Regions from separate parts of the Clostridium sp. FP1 genome, predicted to be linked through region 3. Evidence: riboswitches for the same ligand, from Rfam matches in the RefSeq annotation. Region 3 holds a riboswitch; each other region holds the start of a gene.

Region 1 (3,280 bases), 890 kb from region 3:
TTTAGCTACGCTTTCCCCTTCTTCAAATTCTTCATCGCATAGGAAATCATATATCTTATCATAATTAAAAACAGTAGATATAAATTCTTTGGTTATTTCAGCTTTTGGATTCGTAAAAATATCAATTATCCCTCCACTTTCCACTATTTGTCCAGCTTCCATTACCACAACTTCGTGACAAATTTCTTTTACCACTTCCATTTGATGGGTAATGATTACTATGGTTAAACCTAGCTTTTCATTAATTTCCTTTAACAATTTTAAAATTGATGCTGTGGTCTGCGGATCTATTGCAGATGTTGCCTCGTCACACAATAAAACCTGTGGATCGTTTGCTAGTGCTCTGGCTATAGCAACCCTCTGTTTTTGTCCTCCACTTAATTGTGATGGATATGCTAAAATCTTATCACTAAGCCCAACTAATTCTAGCAGGCTTAAAACTTTCTGTTTTTTTTCTTCCTTGGTATAGCTATTTCCCTTAAGTGGGTATGCAAGATTTTGAAATACATTTCTACTGCTCATTAAGTTAAAATGTTGAAAGATCATACCAATTTTTTTTCTACTTTTTCTTACCTCTTTTTCAGGTAACTTAGTTAATTCTTTATTGTTAACTATAACCTGCCCACTAGTGGGCTTCTCCAATAAGTTTATACAGCGCACTAATGTGCTTTTTCCTGCTCCACTGTACCCTATTATTCCAAAAATTTTACCCTTTTCAACATGCAAATTAATTTCTTTTAATGCTTCAACTGTTCCCTGTTTATTTACATAAACTTTTCTTACTCCTTTAATCCAAATCATATTTTCCCTCCTTAAATTATCACCTTACCAACTGAAATCCCGCTAAAAATCTCAATAAAAAAATCCCCTTCTTTTCAAAAAGAAGAGGATAAATACATAAAAAAACCCATAGAAGGGTTGACTTTTAATAGTACCTTCACTCATCTTTCAGAACAGTGTTCTGATGGAATTAGCACCTTACATGCAAATAATAACATGTGGTTGCTGAAACTTCATCGGGCCAATCCCTCAGTTTCTCTCGATAAGAATAATTATTAAATTTTTATTTATGCAATTTTTGATTGCTTGAGATTCATTATACTTACTACTTTTATAAATGTCAACAATAAAATCGAAATATTTTTTACTGTTGACAATATTAAATAAAAGCCTTATTATAACTTTTAAACAACTTAATAACAAATTTCTTATCAAGAGAGGTGCAGGGACTGGCCCTTTGAAACCTCGGCAGCGGGTTCTTTTAGAATACTGTGCCAATTCCAGCAAAATGATTCTTTAAAGATAAGACGGCTATATTTAAACTATAAATTAACCCTCTTCTTTTCATAGAAGAGGTTTTTTTGTTTAAATTGAATTAACTACTTATTTCACAATCATTTTGCAATTGAAAATTCTATTTTTTAGTATACCCCAAAAAAATAATAGGAGGAGATTTTATGCAATTTACTTTAGGAAAAATCAACAAATTAAAAGTCGCAGTTTTATCAAACATTGAAGCCAACAAGAAAAATTACATAGAAATAAGTCACAAGATCCATGGAAAACCTGAAATAGGAAACCAAGAATTTTTTGCTTCTAGTATCCTTATTGAAACCTTAGAAAAACAGGGATTTACTATAGAAAAAGGAGTAGCTGGTCATGCAACTTCATTTATAGCGAGAAAGTGTTCCAAGGAAAAAAAAGGTGCAACTATTGGTTTTTTAGCAGAATATGATGCTCTTCCAAATCTTGGGCATGCTTGTGGTCATAATATTATTGGTACCACTAGTATTTCTGCTGCTATTGCTCTATCAAAAGTAATAGATGAGTTAGGTGGTCAAATAGTAGTTTTAGGTACTCCTGCCGAAGAAGGAGGCGAAAATGGAAGTGCAAAGACAAGCTTTGTACGCCATGGTTTACTTAAAGGCATAGATGCTTGTATAATTGCTCATCCTTCAAGCAGAACTTGTATTACAGGTGATTCACTATGTGTAGATCCATTAGACTTTGAATTTATAGGCAGACCCGCTCATGCAGCTGCTTGTGCTGAAAAAGGTATAAATGCACTAGATGGTGTTATACAATTATTTAATGGAATAAATGCCTTAAGACAGCATTTAACAAAAGATGCACGTATACACGGCATTATAACTCATGGAGGAGATGCTCCAAATATTGTTCCTGAATATGCTAAAGCAAGATTTTTCATTAGAGCTGCCACCCGAAAAAGTTGCGATGTAGTAACAAATAAAGTTAAAAATATAGCTAAGGGCGCCGCTCTTGCTACTGGCTGCTTGGTTAATATTATTGCTTTTCAAAACAAGGTAGATAATATGCTTAAAAATAGTGCCTTTGATGATATCTTTGTAGAAAACTTGAAATTTTTAGGATTTGATTTAGATATACAAAATGCATCTGGTATAGGCTCCTCAGATGTAGGAAATATAAGCCATATTGTTCCAACAATTCAGCCAACTATTAAAATTGGACCTGACACTTTAGTGGGTCATACTAGTGAATTTTGTGATGCAGCAATATCAAAACAGGGAGATGAGGCTTTGATTCTCGGTGCTAAAGCCATAGCACTTACCGGGCTTTCCCTGTTAGCTTATGAGGATAAGCTTAAAACTATAACAGATGAATTTCATAGAGCTTTAGCTGCTGAATAACCTTCCCTTACTTTTAATTTCCTTCCATATAATAAAACTATTTTAATTTCCATGTTGACACTGCTAATGTTCTAGTGTACTATTAACATATGTCACTAGAACATAGATGCACTTTCTCAAAGGAGATGGAATAATGGATACAACCTTTAATGACAAAACGCCTATATATCTACAAATTATGGACCTTATAAAAATGAACATCGTTACAGGAAAGTTAAAATCAAATGACAAATTACCTTCAGTACGGGAAATGGCAATAAATTTGAAGGTAAATCCAAATACACTTCAAAGATCCTATCAAGAGCTTGAAAGACTTGGAATTGTTTTTACACAAAGGGGCACCGGAACATTTGTTGGGGAGGAGAAAAATATGGTAGATAATTTAAAAAAAGAAATGGCAAAGGAAGTTATAGATTCCTTTATACTTAGAATGAAAAGCTTAGGCTTTACTACTAATGAAATAATTGAATCTATTTCAAATGAAACTACGGAGGTAAAACAGAATGACTAATATATTAAAATCTGAAGGAATATGTAAGTCCTACTTAAATAAAAAAGCCTTGCGAGGAGTAGACCTAGAAATAATGCCTGGAAAAATTGTAGGACTTCTT
Region 2 (3,280 bases), 4.4 Mb from region 3:
GAATAATTTGCACAACTACAATTAAAATAATAACAGTGTATATCATAATGTCTGTTTTAAATCTATAGTAGCCATATTTTACTGCTACATCTCCCAGGCCACCGCCACCAATTGTCCCAGCCATAGCGGAGTAACCTATAATATTTATTATTGTTAAAGTAACTCCAAGAACTATAGATGGCATTGCCTCTTTTACCATAACCCTAAATATAATTTGATAGGTTTTTGCACCAACAGATTTAGCCGCTTCAATGATTCCGTAATCAACCTCCAGTAGTGCAGATTCTATTATTCTTGCGGCAAAAGGAGCTGCTCCTAGAGTTAATGGAACTATAGCTGCATTAGTACCTATGGTTGTTCCAACAATAAGTTTGGTTAAAGGGAATATAGATATCATTAATATAATAAACGGAAAAGAACGAAGCATATTTACTACTAAGTTTAAGCTTTTATAAATTAGAACATTTGGTCTTAGCCCTTTAGGACTACTTATAATAAGTCCCACGGCTGTTATAAACCCCAAAATCACTGTAAAAATTGTAGACACCCCTACCATATATATTGTGTCTAAAAGTGCAGGTAGTAAAACATCTTTAAATAGCATTTATATCCCCCCCTCCTTATATTCATCTTTCTTCAATAAGTAATTAATAAGCTCCCATTCTATAGATTTTCCATCTAAATATTTTAATATTTTTTCCCTATTTTCATCACTTGCATTTATTATAAGACTTCCCATTACATTATCTCTGAATTTTTCAAGCCTGCCCCATACTATTGAAAAATCTATATTTAACTCCCTGGCTATGGAAGTTATTACGCAACTCTGGCTAATTTCTTTTGGAAAAAATATTTTAATATTATGCCCTGTACTAGGTAATAATTCTTCCTCTCCTATAAGTGTTTTCATTTCACTTGTTGGTCTAATAAATAATTCATCTGTAATACCGCTACTTTTAATCTCACCTCCTTCTAAAAGAATAAATTTATTACAAATCTCTTTTACCACCTCCATTTGATGTGTAACCACGATAATTGTTATATTAAATTTGTTATTGATATCTCTTAAAAGCTCCAATATAGATTTTGTAGTTTTAGGATCTAATGCAGAAGTAGCTTCATCACAAAGTAATATTTTTGGATTAAGTGCCAAGGCTCTTGCAATTCCAACTCGCTGCTTTTGTCCTCCGCTAAGTTCGCGTATATTGCTATTTACTTTATCATTAAGTCCAACTAATTCTATTAAGCTATCTACTCTTTCTTTAATAAAATTTTTGTCATTTCCCCATACTTCCAGTGGAAATGCAATATTTTCAAAAACATTTTTTCTGTTAATCAAATTGAAGCTTTGAAATATAATACCTACATCTTTTCTAAATTCCCTAAGCTCTTTTGAACTTAACTGCTTTACTTCTTTTCCCATTATATTAATGCTGCCTGTATCATAGGATTCAAGCCCATTAAAACATCTAAGTAAAGTGGATTTGCCAGCACCACTGTGACCAATAACTCCATAAATATCGCCTTTATCCACTGTAAAAGAAACACTATTTAATACTTTCTCCTTGGAAAAACTTTTACTTACGTCACAAACTTTAATCATAAAATCTCATCTCCTCTTCATAACTTATTACTTTTTTTATTGCAAGTATCGCTACTCGCAATTATTTTCCTAAAAAAAATAGAACCCAAGAATAAACTTGGGCTCTAATGCCAAACTTATTCTTATCTCGCAGCAATGCTGCAGGATTTAACACCATGTATCATATATGATACTGGTTGTCGGGTTTCATAGGGCCATTCCCTCCACCTCTCTTGATAAGACAATATTAAATTTTATTTTAAATTTATTTTAAAAACCAAAAACCTCTCCCATCAATATAAATGATGAAAGAGGTATAAAATTACAAGGTTACCTCTCTCATCTTCCGCTAAGTTCTAAGGAACTTAGCGCAGGAATTAGCACCTTTTCAGACGAATGATATCTGACGGTTGCCGAGGTGTCATAGGGCCAGTCCCTCTACCTCTCTTGATGAGAATTAATTGATTTATTAAATTAAAGTTATATTATCACCATTTCGAGGAAATGTAAAGGTATTTTTTTATTTTTTCTTATACTGACTTTCATAATCTCTCTGCATATTACTCTCAAATTTTTTAATGTATGTACTTCAAAACTCTTGAGGTGTAATTTTAAATCTGTTTAACGTATCTGAATAATACATTAGCACATCCCCTAGCTCCTCAATAAATCGCTCTCTTATCCTTGGATCATTCATAATTCCATCTTCCGTTTTCTTTTTTATTATTGCAATTGCTTCGCCAATTTCTTCAATCATATAAAGTATGGAAATCTTACCTTGCGCAGGTTCCATTGGACTCCAGGTATCTTTGTGTTTTTCCCATAACTTATGCGACATATCTAACATTTCTGATATTGATAAATCTTGAACAATATTTTCCATTATATTCTCTCCTTTTATAATAATTAAGTTTCACTATTATTGCGAGGTTGTTCCGATTGCAAAGTCCAAAAACCATTTTCTTCAGATGCTTTAATTAACTTTGTTAAAAGAACCTTCCCTATTCCTTGGCCTTTATATTTTTCAGCAATATAAATACTTACTTCCGCTACTCCCTTATAAACACATCAACTTGAGACTTTACTCAGAGCTACCACCCCAGCACATTGTCACCTAAGCGAGCAACTAATCTACATGAATTTATGTGACTATTATCCCAATTTTCGTAAATAGGTACTTCTGTCTGAAATGTTGCTATTCCTGTTTTAATACCTTGCAGATAAATATTTGCTACTTGCTCCCAATCTGATTGTATCATTACTTCAATTTTATATTCCATTTTCCCTCCCCTAGTAGGACCTATTTTTCTATATATCCTTTTACATTTTCAAATATATTTACTTTATTATTAGTGAACCTTATGTTTATATCATCATCTTCCACGCTACAATATTAATGCGAACTTCATTGGAATTTACGTAAACAAACTTTACAACATGCTATAATTATAGTTAATATAGGTACTAAGCAATTTGAATCGCAGCATAGATTAGCTAAATATCAAAAATTGTAAGAAGAAAAAAATAGGAAATTAAAAGAATAATTTGGGATGAGGTTAAATATGATTTATAAACGCAATAGGTTATTTTATGGATTTATGATAATAATTGTAATTATTTTAGGATTATGCTCAAGAAAGATGGCTACTGTCATACCAGATTTTTTGAATACATATTTGGGTGATGCTCTGTGGGCAT
Region 3 (3,280 bases):
CTTAAGTTTTATCAAAATACCATTTAATAATCCACATAATAAAATAAAATTTAATATCTTTATAATTATCCCAATTGCCTTAAAATAAACTTTTTTATTACTTAGGAAAAAGAGGGATAACAATTAATAATTGTTATCCCTCTTTTATTATAAATATTTTCTATTTCATTTTATAAATATTTTTTTATTTGTTCAACCTTATTTAGTCTTTCCCAGGAAAGGTCCAAATCATTTCTTCCAAAATGTCCATAAGCTGCTGTCTGTTTATAAATAGGTTTTCTAAGGTCTAATTCTCTTATAATAACAGCTGGTCTTAAATCGAATACTTTTCCGATTATTTCAACAATTTTATCGTCTTCAATTTTTCCAGTTCCAAAAGTTTCAACTTCTATAGATACGGGTTTAGCTACACCTATAGCATAAGCTAACTGAATCTCTAATTTATCTGAAACTCCTGCTGCTACTAAGTTTTTAGCAACCCATCTTGCAGCATATGCAGCAGATCTATCAACCTTTGTTGGGTCTTTACCAGAGAATGCGCCGCCGCCATGTCTTGCGTATCCGCCATAAGTATCTACTATTATTTTTCTTCCTGTTAAACCAGAGTCTCCTTGCGGTCCTCCAATTACAAATCTACCTGTAGGATTTATATAATACTTAGTGTTTTCGTCTAATAATTCACTTGGAACTATAGGCTTTATTACTTGTTCTATTAAATCACTTTCAATTTGATCATGAGTTGCCTCTTCTCCATGTTGAGTTGAAATAACAATAGTATCTATTCTTACTGGCTTATTATCTTCATACTCTACAGTAACTTGAGTCTTTCCGTCTGGTCTTAGATAGTTAAGCTTACCATTCTTTCTTACTTCACTTAATCTTCTTGCCAGTCTATGAGCCATAGCAATTGGAAGTGGCATGTATTCCGGCGTTTCATTAGTTGCAAATCCAAACATCATACCTTGATCTCCAGCGCCTGTGGAGTCTATCTTATCCTGAGTGCCTTTCTTAGACTCTAATCCTTCGTTAACTCCCAAAGCTATATCTGCTGACTGTTCTCCAATAGATGTTAGAACCGCACAAGTACTAGCATCAAATCCATATTTTGCTCTAGTATATCCTATACCTTCAATAGTATTTCTAACAACCTTAGGAACATCTACATAACAACTAGTTGTTATCTCCCCCATAACTAAAACCATCCCTGTAGTAACTGCGGTTTCACAAGCAACTCTAGCATAAGGATCTTGCTCTAAAATAGCATCAAGTATAGCATCTGAGATTTGGTCACAAATTTTATCTGGATGTCCTTCTGTAACTGATTCTGATGTAAATAGTCTTTTCATTATAATTCTCCTTTCTAATACGGAAAAATTTTGTTTTTAAAAAAATAAAACCCCTTCTAATTATAAGAAGAGGTGTTTTAACCATCCTTCTTATCTCGCAGAATAAATCTACAGGAATTGGCACCATGGTACATTGACCGGTTGCCGGGTTTCATAGGGCCTTTTTCCCTCCACCTCTCTTGATAAGAGTTATCAATATTAAGTTTTAATTATAATACCATATAAGCTTTTCAGTGTCAACAATTCCTATTTACTTTAAAATTAAATAAATAAAAAAAGACATCTACAGATGTCTTTTGGTGGAGGAGGACGGATTCGAACCATCGAAACATTACGTAACAGATTTACAGTCTGCCCCCTTTGGCCACTCGGGAACTCCTCCATATATGGAGCTGGCAATAGGAATTGAACCTACAACCTGCTGATTACAAGTCAGCTGCTCTACCGTTGAGCCATGCCAGCATACATTTTATTTTTAAAAAGATTATTATGGTGGGAACAACAGGGTTCGAACCTGTGACCCTCTGCTTGTAAGGCAGATGCTCTCCCAGCTGAGCTATGCTCCCATAATTTATTATAAAGCTAATGAAAATGGTGGAGGAGGACGGATTCGAACCATCGAAACATTACGTAACAGATTTACAGTCTGCCCCCTTTGGCCACTCGGGAACTCCTCCACTTTTGGAGCTGGCAATAGGAATTGAACCTACAACCTGCTGATTACAAGTCAGCTGCTCTACCGTTGAGCCATGCCAGCATATTTTGTTTTTGTATCTTTACCCTGTCGACAAGAATTATTATATAACTATAATCATTTAATTTCAAGCTCATTTTCTTCGAAATAGCGATTCCTTCTCTACATTGCTATAACATTCGCATATTTACTCTATTTTAAGCATTAATACAACTTATTATTCGCAATAAAAAAAGATAACTCTTTCTTATACCAATTACTACAATATAATTTATTTTAGTCTTTCTGCCGCATCCATATCTATAAACTTTCCAGCTATTTTTCTCACTTTTCCATATTCTTTTTTTGATAAATCGTCTTTTAATAACTTAAGGGCTTTAAGAACTCCTTCCTCGGCATCCACTGCATATAAATATTCTTCCATTTTTTTATAATTCTCTTTGCCTAGCTGAAGGCTTACATATAGTAATTTTATCTTATCAGAAGTTGTTAAATTTTCTTGTATTTTGCCTGTTGACACTTTAAATACTGATTGTGCCTGCTTCTTAATATTATAATTTAATTCTTCTAGACTATCCTCTTTCCCAAGTGAATATACGTCATTGAGCATATTTTCATCCGATTTTTTTTCGATATCTTGACTTAGTGAATTTATACTCAAATTATCACTACCTTTTTCTTCATCGCTTAATTCCTTCTTAGCCAAATCCTCTTTTCCTAATTTTTTTTTTACATTAGAATATTCTTCCTCAGCTTCTTTCACCACTTTACCCTGGTTATTGTTTATATTTTTGGGGCAGATATAAACCTTTTTACATTCAGCTACTACCTGTTTTCTTAGGTTGTTTTCTTCATAATACTTTGCCTTAATTACAACGCTACTGTAATACACCATATTAAATACGCTTACAACAGTAGAAAATATAATAACAAAGAATAAATTTTTTTTCTTCATGTTAATACCACCTCAAATAATTAATATATATAGATTATTTTCCAATTTATCGCTTTTTTATTCTTTTTTCATAATAATACACAAAATTTTTTCATATAAATTATTGGTAGGAAAATAATTTATTCACAGCGCAATACAAGGAGGTATATTTCTTGAGTAAAGCTAAAACCCATTATAAAGACCCTTTAGCATACTATACAATTTCTAACTTTCTAAAAGACTATATTGACCAAAACACTTTAGTTGTTTGCATAGGTACTGATAGATGTATAGGTGATTGTCTCG

The links. A riboswitch is a leader RNA that binds a small molecule or an ion and turns the genes downstream of it on or off. The one in region 3 is predicted to bind S-adenosylmethionine.
Region 1: it holds a riboswitch for S-adenosylmethionine, as region 3 does, so the genes downstream of both, G9F70_RS06165 (M20 family metallopeptidase) here and metK (methionine adenosyltransferase) in region 3, are expected to answer to the same signal.
Region 2: it holds a riboswitch for S-adenosylmethionine, as region 3 does, so the genes downstream of both, G9F70_RS22345 (methionine ABC transporter ATP-binding protein) here and metK (methionine adenosyltransferase) in region 3, are expected to answer to the same signal.

The regions. Positions count from the first base shown of each region.
Region 1 is NZ_JAAMNJ020000001.1:1,265,130-1,268,409, reverse strand. It holds gene G9F70_RS06170 (methionine ABC transporter ATP-binding protein) at 1-801, opposite strand, end outside; SAM riboswitch class I at 939-1,049, opposite strand; SAM riboswitch class I at 1,206-1,309, shown strand; gene G9F70_RS06165 (M20 family metallopeptidase) at 1,458-2,669, shown strand; gene G9F70_RS06160 (GntR family transcriptional regulator) at 2,803-3,180, shown strand; gene G9F70_RS06155 (ABC transporter ATP-binding protein) at 3,173-3,280, shown strand, end outside.
Region 2 is NZ_JAAMNJ020000001.1:4,731,913-4,735,192, forward strand. It holds gene G9F70_RS22340 (methionine ABC transporter permease) at 1-604, opposite strand, end outside; gene G9F70_RS22345 (methionine ABC transporter ATP-binding protein) at 605-1,603, opposite strand; SAM riboswitch class I at 1,723-1,825, opposite strand; SAM riboswitch class I at 1,919-2,039, opposite strand; gene G9F70_RS22350 (MazG nucleotide pyrophosphohydrolase domain-containing protein) at 2,172-2,465, opposite strand; partial or broken gene G9F70_RS22355 (N-acetyltransferase family protein) at 2,498-2,862, opposite strand; gene G9F70_RS22360 (DUF2809 domain-containing protein) at 3,145-3,280, shown strand, end outside.
Region 3 is NZ_JAAMNJ020000001.1:371,134-374,413, reverse strand. It holds gene metK (methionine adenosyltransferase) at 171-1,346, opposite strand; SAM riboswitch class I at 1,434-1,535, opposite strand; tRNA gene G9F70_RS01790 (tRNA-Tyr) at 1,644-1,728, opposite strand; tRNA gene G9F70_RS01785 (tRNA-Thr) at 1,734-1,808, opposite strand; tRNA gene G9F70_RS01780 (tRNA-Val) at 1,837-1,912, opposite strand; tRNA gene G9F70_RS01775 (tRNA-Tyr) at 1,939-2,023, opposite strand; tRNA gene G9F70_RS01770 (tRNA-Thr) at 2,029-2,103, opposite strand; gene G9F70_RS01765 (hypothetical protein) at 2,312-2,995, opposite strand; gene yyaC (spore protease YyaC) at 3,148-3,280, shown strand, end outside.